3 regions of the Promicromonospora sp. NPDC090134 genome follow, and region 2 is predicted to be linked to each of the others. Evidence: riboswitches for the same ligand, from Rfam matches in the RefSeq annotation. Region 2 holds a riboswitch; each other region holds the start of a gene.

Region 1 (3,266 bases), on a different contig from region 2:
GCGCGGGCAGCCCCAGGGAGAGCAGCGCGAGCCCGGAGGAGTAGATGTCGAGGGCGGCGCCGCCGATCAGCCCGGCGAGGGCGACCACGATGAACGGGATGAGGAACCAGGTGGGCAGGATCGTGGACAGCGCCCCGATCGGGTCGGCGCCGATCGCCTCGTTGAGCACGGGGTCGGAGCCGGCGAGCAGCAGGCCGAACACGAGCAGCACGACGGGGGCCAGCGAGGCGCCCAGCGTGGTCCACCCGACGATGCCGCGCCCCGAGGCGGAGCGCGGCAGGTAGCGCGAGTAGTCGGCGGCCATGTTGACCCAGCCCAGCCCGAAGCCGGTCATCATGAACACGAGCCCGCCGATCACCTGCGGGCTGCCTCCGGCGGGGATGGCGGCGACCGTGGCCCAGTCGATGTGGTCGAGCACCAGCACGATGTAGACGACGGTGAGCACGGCGGTCAGCACCGTGATGACGACCTGGAGCCGCATGACGAGGTCGAACCCGAAGACGCCCGCGACCACCACGATGCCCGCCACCACCACGAGGGCCACGACCTTGGTGACCGTGCCGCCGCCCCAGCCGAGCGTGCCGAGCACGGTCGAGGTCGCGAGCGTCGCCAGCGCGACGAGCACCGTCTCCCAGCCGACCGTGAGGATCCACGACAGCAGCGACGGCAGCTTGTTGCCCCGCACGCCGAACGCGGCCCGGGACAGCACCATGGTGGGCGCCGACCCGCGCTTGCCGGCCAGGGAGATGAACCCGCAGAACAGGAACGACACCACGATGCCGATGGTGCCGACCACGACCGCCTGCCAGAACGACACGGCGAACCCCAACAGGTAGGAGCCGTACCCGAGCCCGAGCACCGAGACGTTGGCCCCGAACCACGGCCAGAACAGGTTGCGCGGCGAACCGCGCCGTTCGGCCTCGTCGATGGTGTTCAGGGCATTGGTCTCGACGCTCGTGGGCGCGCTGCTCATGGTGGTGATCCTGCCACGACGCACGAAGGGCCCGCACCGTCCTGGTGCGGGCCCTTCGTGAACCGGTGTCGGACGGAGCCGACCCGGGTGTGTCAGCCGATCCGGAGGTAGACCGGGTTGTCCTGCCAGATCTCGGTGTACCGGACGGTCTGTCCGGGGACCGGCGCCTCGATCTGCATGCCGTCGCCCGCGTAGATGGCGACGTGGCCCGGGGACCAGATGATGTCGCCCGGCAGCGCGTCGGCGACCGAGACCTCGGTGCCGGAGTAGCGCTGCTCCGCCGAGGAGTGCGGCAGGGTGATGCCGACCTGGGCGTAGACGTAGGACGTGAAGCCCGAGCAGTCGAACCCGGCGGGGGTCGCACCGGCCCAGACGTAGGGGACGCCGAGGTACTGCATGGCGATGTCGACGATCTTGGACCCGGAGGTGGCGGCCGGGGCAGCCTTCTCCTCGGGCTCCTCGGCGGCGGGGGCCGCCGCAGGCTCGGCCGCGGCGGGCTCGGCCTCGACGACGGGCTCGGGCTCCGGCTCCGGCTCGGGCTCGGGCTCCGGCTCGGGGGCCGGCGTCACCTTGATGGTGCCGGACTCCAGCGCGAACTCGCTGTCGGCGGCGACCTTCACGGCGGGGGCGGTGTCCACCTTCGCCGTGGTCAGGGCGGCGGTGGCCACCTCGACGTCGGTCGGCTTCTGCGCGGCGTCCTGGACGACGTCACGCACGGCCTCGAGCTCGGCCGTGTTCGTGCTGGGGTCGTTCGCCGGGGCGGCGTTGGCCGGGATGGCGAGGAGCGAGACGAGCAGACCCGATCCGGCGGCGACGACCGCGCCACGGCGGGCGGTTGCGGAGATGCCGCGGGCAGCGGCGCGCGAGATGGGTGTCAGCGGGGTGATGGGTGGGTGGGCAGCACGATGGCGCCCGGGCATGCGTGTGGTCACAGCATTTTCTCCCGGCGCCTACGAGGTGAGCTGTCGGATTCGGATCGGAGAATGACCCGGCCGCGTCGTGCTGGTGCGGCTTCACCCCAAGGGCACCTCGCGGTGCCCACGTACTTGGTTCCCCCGTCCCTGTCATCTGTTCAGAGCAGATCTCGCGGCGGTGACAGGGCTCGGCGTCCACCACGAGTGCCCACGGAATTCCCCGTGAGCGGGACCGACCGTAGCCCGCCTCAGCGCGAAAGTCACGATCGCGTTACGGACATCCCGGCCCGCGCTGGAGCTATTGACCGGAATGTCCGACCTGCGCTAATGCGGTGGGCGCCGTCCGGATCGAGGACGGCGCCCACCGGGCCGAAGGTCCCGACTAGGACATCTGTCCAGGTCGCACATTGTGGTTGCGGGCGAACAGGTTGTCCGGGTCGTACCGCCGCTTGACCGACGCGAGCCGCTCGTAGGTCGACTTCGGGTAGACGTCTGTGACGTCCGTCTCATCCGCTGTCGTGAGGAAGTTCGCGTACGCCCCGCTGAGATACGGAGCGAGCCGGCCCCAGAGCCCGTCCAGCACCGGCCGCGCGGCCTCGATCACGGGTGCCGGGCCCCCGGCGAAGGTCGTGACCATGAGTTCCGCGCCCCGGTGGGCGTAGGCGGTGGCATCGCCCGGCACCCGGGACATCGCGCCGCCGAGGCTCCGGATCGAGATCGACGGCGCACCCGGCGACGTGCCGGCCTCGGTGAGGATCCGCAGGGTCTCCGCGACCGACTCCCGGTCCACGAGGCCGTCGTGGGCCACCACGTGGATGCCGGGCGGCGGCGTCGCGCCCTCCACCAGGACGTCCGCGTAGGCCATCAGCTCGACGTCGTCCGCGACGACCGTCCCGAGCGCGCGGAGGGGCTCCAGCGCGCGGGCCGCGGCGTCCGGGTCGTCGCCGTCGAAGGCCACGTGGATCTCCACCGGGGCCTCCGGCCCGCCTGCGAACGGGTTGGCGAGGTTGGCGATGGACGTGAGCTCCTCCGGCGCGGTGCGCAGGTAGTCCGCCCAGCCCTGGAGCACGGTCGCGGCCTCGGCCGCGGGGAACGAGACCTTGCCGAAGAAGACGCGCGTGGTGCGGTGCGCCGCGAAGTCGAACGACGTCACGACGCCGAAGTTGCCGCCGCCGCCACGGATCGCCCAGAACAGGTCCGGGTGCTCGTCGGCGCTCGCGGTCACGACCGCGCCGTCGGCGGTGACCACCTGGGCGGCCACGACGTTGTCCAGGGCCAGCCCGTACCGGCGGACCTTCCAGCCGATGCCGCCGCTCAGCGTCAGGCCGCCGACGCCGACGCTCCGGGTGTCGCCCGAGGAGATCGCGAGGTCGTGCGGG
Region 2 (3,266 bases):
GCGCAGCGGCACCACCACCACCGGGCACTTCGCGTGCGCGGGGAGCGCGGACGACACCGTGCCCAGCAGCCGCTCCGTGAACCCGCCCCGGCCCCGGGTCCCGACCACGGCGAGCCCGTAGTCGGCGGACAGCTCCACGAGCACACCCGCGGCGTCACCGGTCGCGACCTCCGTCGTGGCGCGCACCCCGGCGTCGGCCACGCGGTTCTCCGCCTCGACCAGGACGGCCTTGGCGCCCTCCTGGATCGTGGTGTCGTCCAGGGCGGCGTACCCGCCGTCGAGCGACGCGGCGGTGAACGACGGCAGTGAGTAGCTGCACACGATGTGCAGCGCCCAGCCCACGCGGTGCGCGTAGGCGGTAGCCCAGTCCAGCGCGTGCAGACTCGCGGCCGATCCGTCCACCCCGACCAGTACGACCTCGGATCGTGTCATCGCCAGTCCTTTCCTCAGCAGTGCATCTTTGCCCTCCAACGCTACCGGCGGGGCGCCCGTCGTGGGTATCCGGAGGCAAAAAGACGGCAGAAAAATGGCAAAGCAGAGCGCCTGCCCCGAACTACCGGACAGGCGCTCTGCTGCGGTACTGCGTGGCTGCGATCAGCCCAGGCGGATGAACGTGGGGTTCGACTGCCAGATGGTGCGGAAGTCGACCACGGTGCCCGGCTTCGACGCGTCGATCATGGTGTTGCCACCGGCGTAGATCGAGACGTGACCGGGGGTCCACATCAGGTCGCCCGGCTGGGCCTGCGACGCCGGCACCTGGGTGCCGTAGCCGGCCTGCGCCGACGAGGAGTGCGGCAGCGAGATGCCGAGCTGCGCGTACACGTAAGAAGTAAAGCCCGAGCAGTCGAAGCCGCTCGGGCTGGAGCCACCGGAGACGTACGGGACGCCGATGTAGCGGCTGGCGATGGAGATCACGGAGTTGCCGATCGCCGACGCGGGGATGTCGACGGACGAGGAAGCGGTCGACACGGCGGTGGCCGCGGCCTCTGCTGCCTCGGCGGCGGCGGCCTCAGCGGCCTCCTCGGCTTCCTGGGCGGCCAGCTCGGCCTGGTAGTCCTCGTTGTCGGCGGCCGAGACCACCGAGACGGCGGACTTCTCGACGCTCAGCTCGGCGTCGGGCGCGACGGTCACTACAGGGGCGTTCGACAGGGACTCACGGGCCTGGGACGTCAGCGCGTTGAGGTCCACCGAGTTCATCTTGGCGTGGCCGGTCTCCATCGGAGCGGCCTGCGCTGCCATCGCGCCACCGAACGTGGAGACCAGGAGCGCGCCACCTGCGGCGGCAACCGCGGTACGACGACCGACGGCGGCGTTCTGAGCAAGCTCGGTGAGCGGAGTCACGGGGCGTCGCGCAGCACGATGGCGTGCGCGGGTGGTACGTGCGGTCACGTATTACCTCTCCTTGTACGCCTTCGAGGTCAGCTGTCGGGTTCGGGTGGGAGAAATCACCCGGCCGTGCACTCCCGAAGGATTACCCGGCTTCACCCCGAGGACGCACCCTGGCGCCCGATGGTGGGTCCCCCGCCTCTGTCATGCGGTCGTCTTGGGGCCCCGGCCGGTGACAGAGTTCGGCGTCCGTCCGGAGACTCCCTCGGAATAAACTCCGCGGGAGCGGTCCGAACGTACCCGACGTCACCCCCGATGTCACGTTCCGGCAACGAATGTCATGGCGTGTCGGGAACGTGGCCTCACCTTTCCGACAAAGCGGATGGTTTGGGACACCCTCAGGCGGTCGCGACGAAGAGGTGGCGCGCCAGGTCCTCGCCGAGCTCCAGCGCGGTCCCGGCGCCGTCGACGGTCACCGTGTAGGTCCCGTCGCTGAGCTCGGCCGTGATCCGCGAGCCGGGCACGAGGCCGGCGTCGGACAGGCGGGCCAGCAGCTCGACGTCCGTCTGCAGCGGCTCCGCGATCCGGGTGAGGGACGCCGCGAGCGGCTCGCCCTTCACGCCCTTCTTGGCCGCCGCCTCGAACGCGGAGGGCAGCGAGATCACACCGCTGAGGAAGGGCACGTCCGTGTAGGCCTCGCCGAGCTCCGAGAGGCCGGGGATCGGGTTGCCGTACGGGTCGTGGTGCGGGTGGTCGAGCAGGCCGACGAGGCGCTTCTCCACGAGGTCGCTCATCACGTGCTCCCAGCGGCAGGCCTCGACGTGGACGTGCTCCCAGTCGAGCTTGATCACGTCCGTCAGCAGGCGCTCCGCGAGGCGGTGCTTGCGCATGACGCGCATCGCCTTGTCGTGCCCGAGCTCGGTGAGCTCCAGGTGGCGGTCCCCGGTCACGATCACGAGCCCGTCGCGCTCCATGCGCGCGACCGTCTGCGACACCGTCGGTCCGGAGTGCCCCAGGCGCTCCGCGATGCGCGCGCGCAGGGGGGTGATGCCCTCCTCGTCGAGCTCGTAGATCGTCTTGAGGTACATCTCGGTGGTGTCGATCAGATCCGTCACGTCAGCTCCCGTCATGCGCGCAGCCGTCCAGTCGCCCTGGGCTCGGCGCCCCGGGCGTCGGCCCAGGTTCTAGTCTAGTTCTGTGCCACTGACAATCCCGACACACCTGTTGCCCACCGACGGCCGTTTCGGCTCAGGCCCCTCCAAGGTGCGCCCGGGACAGGTCGATCATCTCGTGGCGAACGCCCACGTGCTCGGTACCTCGCACCGCCAGGCGCCCGTCAAGGACGTGGTCCGCCGCATTCGCGAGGGTGTCACGGAGCTGCTCGGCGCGCCCGACGGGTACGAGGTGGCCCTCGGCAACGGCGGCTCCACCGCCTTCTGGGACGTTGCCACGCTGTGCCTCGTGGAGCGCAAGGCGCAGCACGCGTCCTTCGGCGAGTTCGGCGCCAAGTTCGCCACCGCCACGTCGCGGGCACCCTTCCTCGAGCCGTCCCAGGTGATCGAGGCGGAGCCGGGCACGGTCGCCCACCTCGAGCCCGCCGACGACGTCGACACCTACGCCACCCCGCACAACGAGACCTCCACGGGGGCGATGGCCCCGGTGCTGCGCCCGTCCGGGCCGGACGGCGCCGTCGTGCTCACCGACGGGACGTCCGGCGCCGGCGCGCTGCCGGTCGACCTGCGCCAGACCGATGCCTACTACTTCGCCCCGCAGAAGGTGTTCGCGGCCGACGGCGGCCTGTGGCTGGCGGTCCTCTCCCCCGCGGCCGTCGAGCGCGCCGCGCGGATCGAGGCCTCGGGCCGCTGGGTGCCGGAGTTCCTGTCCCTTACCACCGCGATCCAGAACTCGCGCCTGGACCAGACCCTGAACACGCCGGCCAT
Region 3 (3,266 bases), on a different contig from region 2:
CCCTCGCCCCACCGTCGAGTGCTGGGTACGTGTCGCTTCCGAGCGGCCGGAACCACCCATACCCAGCACTCGACGAGGGCGGGAGGTGGGTCAGCGGGTGGCTACGTTGCGGAGGGCGTCGCCCGCGCGCCAGGCCGTGAGCTGTTCGGCCAGGAACCGGGCCGCGCCGCGGGGCCGGCCGCCCGCGACGTGCGGCGTGAGGATCAGGTTCGGCACGTCCCACAGCGGCGAGTCGGCGGGCAGCGGCTCGGTCTCCATGACGTCGAGCGCCGCGCCGGCGAGCCGGCCGGAGCGCAGGGCGTCCTCCAGGGCGGCCTCGTCCACGGTCGCGCCGCGGCCGACGTTGACGAAGCGGGCGGTCGGCGGCAGCAGGCCGAGCAGCCGGGCGTCCAGGATGTGCCGGGTCGCGGGCACGGCCGGCAGCAGCGAGACGAGCAGGTCGGTCTCGGCCAGCAGCGCGTCGAGGCCGCCGGCGTCGACCACGGGGTAGCCGGAGCGCTCGCCCGCCCGCGAGGCCACGCCCGTGACCTGCGCGCCGAGCGCGGTCAGCAGCGGCGCCAGGCGCAGGGCGATGGACCCGAAGCCCCAGATCGTCACGCGCGCGCCGTCGAGCGAGTACTCGAGGCCGGTGACGCCGTCGGCCTGGGCGAACGCGATCTCCTTGGCCCAGCGGTGCTCCCGCTGCGCGGCCAGGGACACGTCGATCCGGCGGACCGACGCCAGGATCAGGGCCAGCGCGTGCTCGGTCACGGTGTCGTCGTGCAGGGACTGCCCGGAGGAGATGACGACGTCGGGGGCGAACCCGGAGCGCAGCGCGACGTCCGGACCCGCCGACAGGGTCTGCACCCAGCGCAGGCCGGTCAGCCGCTCGGCGGCGTCGGCCACGATCTTGGGCGGGCTGGACCAGGTGACGAGCAGCTCGGCGTCGGTGTGCTCGGCGGGGATCGGCTCGTTCATCGCGTAGGTGGCGACGGTGTCGGTGCCGCCGGGCGCGAAGGAGGCTCCGCCGTCGGGCAGCAGGGACGGGAAGTCGAGGTCGAAGGGCACGTCCGGTACGAGGATCTTCACGCCGGGGACGTTACCCGACCGGGGCCACGAAGCAGAGCGCCCGTCCGGCCCGCCGAGGAGGTTCCTCGGGACGGCCGGACGGGCGCTCCGACGTGTGATGCGGGAGGCGTCAGCCCGTCACCCGGATGAAGACCGGGTTGGTCTGCCACATCTCCGTGTAGTGCACGGGAACGCCCTCCTGCTGGGCCTCGACGACCATGCCGTCGCCCGCGTAGAGCGAGACGTGGCCGGACGTCCAGACGATGTCGCCCGGCTGGGCCTCCGCGGCGGAGACCTGGTAGCCGACGGTCGACATCGAGGCCGAGCTGTGCGGGAGGCTGACCCCGAGCTGAGCGTAGACGTACTGGATGAGCCCGGAGCAGTCGAAGCCGCTGGGGGAGGCTCCGCCCCACACGTAGGGCACGCCCACGTACTCGAGGGCGAGGTTGACGGCCTGCTGCCCCAGGTCCGCGGAGGACTCGGACGCTGCCGCCGCGGCGGCCTCGGCCTCGGCGGCGGCTGCCGCAGCGGCCTCGGCGGCGGCCTTCGCCTCCGCCTCTGCCTGCGCCTTGGCTTCCGCCTCGGCCTTGGCGCGAGCCTCCGCCTCAGCCTTCGCCTTGGCCTCGGCGATGCCGGCCTCGGTCTCGGCGTACGGGGTCACGGTGACGCGACCCTTCTCGGCCTGGAAGTCGGCGTCGCGGGCGACCTCGACCTTGGTCACGAGGTTCTCGGCGAGACCCGCACGGGTCTTGGTGTCGAACGTCTTGTTGGCGAGCGTGGTCTGGGTGTGGGACTCGGCAGGCGCGGTGTGGGCGGTCTGGGTGAAGACCGACGCGAGCATGCCGGACGTGACGACCGCGATGGCGCCGGTACGGGCGGCATTCTCGGCTGCTGTCTGGCTCAGAGCGGTGAAGGGGGTGAGAGCGGGGCCCTCGGCGCGGTGCCGCCCCCGGTTGCTGGGTCGGTTTGCCTGGTCGTCCGCCCAGTCGTGGGTGCGGTCGGTGAGTACGGTCACCAGTGATCTCCTCGGACGCCTACGAGGTGAGCTGTCGGGTTCGGATGGGGAGAGCGATCACCCGGCCTCACAAGGAGGCTTCACCCCGAGGACACTCGCGTGCCCGGCTTACCTGGTTCCCCCGCCCCTGTCACGTTCTGGCTGCTCAGGACCGGTGACAGGATTCGGCGTCCGGGCCTGGACCTCCCCGTTGCTGGAGCGGCGAGATCGACCGTACTCGTCCGTTGCGGAAATGTCACGATTGGGTCACATACCGTCTTGTGATGGAACGTTCCTGGCAATGAGTGCCGCGTGTCACCATGGCGTGCATGCCCGATTCCCTGCTCGACCCCCTGCGCGCCCGGTACGACGTCGTCGTCGTGGGCGGCGGTCACAACGGCCTCACCGCGGCGGCCTATGCGGCCCGCGGCGGGCGCTCGGTCCTCGTCCTGGAGCGCGCCGACCACGTGGGCGGCGCCGCCGTCTCGGCCCGGCCGTTCCCCGGTGTGGACGCCCGCCTGTCGCGCTACTCCTACCTCGTATCGCTCCTCCCGCGCCGGATCGTCGACGAGCTCGGCCTGCCGGTCCGTCTCGTCCGGCGCCGCTGGTCGTCGTACACCCCCGTGGCCGACGGCGGCCTGCTGGTCGACACCCAGGACGACGCCGCCACCCGCGCCTCGTTCCGGCGCCTCACCGGCTCCGAGGCCGACTTCGAGGCGTGGGGCCGGTTCTACGCGATGACCGCCGAGGTGGCCCGCCGCCTCGCCCCGACGCTCACCGAGCCCCTGCTCCCGCGCTCCGCCGTGCGGCACCTCGTGGCCGACGGCGTGGGCGAGGAGGCCTGGCGCGCGCTCTTCGAGGAGCCCCTCGGTGAGGTAATACGCCGCACCTTCGCCGACGACGTCGTGCGGGGCGTCGCTGCCACCGACGGCCTGATCGGCACGTTCGCCGACGTCGACGAGCCGTCCCTGCGGCAGAACCGCTGCTTCCTGTACCACGTCATCGGCAACGGGACGGGGGACTGGGACGTGCCGGTGGGCGGCATGGGCGCCGTCTCCGGCGCCTTGCGCGACGCCGCGGTGGCGGCCGGCGCCACGATCGTCACCTCGGCGACCGTCACCGCCGTCGACCCCGGGGCCGTGGGGGCCGAGGTGGCCTGGACCGACGCCGACGGGCGCACCAGGGGCGTGACCGCCGGGCACGTGCTCGCGGGGTGCGCGCCGGC

What was found. A riboswitch is a leader RNA that binds a small molecule or an ion and turns the genes downstream of it on or off. The one in region 2 is predicted to bind cyclic di-AMP.
Region 1: another riboswitch for cyclic di-AMP. It lies ahead of ACIPN7_RS07830 (C40 family peptidase); the one in region 2 lies ahead of ACIPN7_RS15380 (C40 family peptidase).
Region 3: another riboswitch for cyclic di-AMP. It lies ahead of ACIPN7_RS19675 (C40 family peptidase); the one in region 2 lies ahead of ACIPN7_RS15380 (C40 family peptidase).

The regions. Positions count from the first base shown of each region.
Region 1 covers NZ_JBIVCZ010000002.1:308,087-311,352, reverse strand. The annotation lists gene ACIPN7_RS07835 (purine-cytosine permease family protein) at 1-973, opposite strand, end outside; gene ACIPN7_RS07830 (C40 family peptidase) at 1,066-1,905, opposite strand; cyclic di-AMP (ydaO/yuaA leader) riboswitch at 1,907-2,075, opposite strand; gene ACIPN7_RS07825 (FAD-binding oxidoreductase) at 2,270-3,266, opposite strand, start outside.
Region 2 covers NZ_JBIVCZ010000005.1:150,360-153,625, reverse strand. The annotation lists gene ACIPN7_RS15385 (universal stress protein) at 1-432, opposite strand, end outside; gene ACIPN7_RS15380 (C40 family peptidase) at 595-1,389, opposite strand; cyclic di-AMP (ydaO/yuaA leader) riboswitch at 1,392-1,584, opposite strand; gene ACIPN7_RS15375 (iron dependent repressor, metal binding and dimerization domain protein) at 1,725-2,441, opposite strand; gene serC (phosphoserine transaminase) at 2,524-3,266, shown strand, end outside.
Region 3 covers NZ_JBIVCZ010000007.1:173,754-177,019, forward strand. The annotation lists gene ACIPN7_RS19670 (NAD(P)-dependent oxidoreductase) at 91-1,068, opposite strand; gene ACIPN7_RS19675 (C40 family peptidase) at 1,178-2,062, opposite strand; cyclic di-AMP (ydaO/yuaA leader) riboswitch at 2,063-2,242, opposite strand; gene ACIPN7_RS19680 (phytoene desaturase family protein) at 2,371-3,266, shown strand, end outside.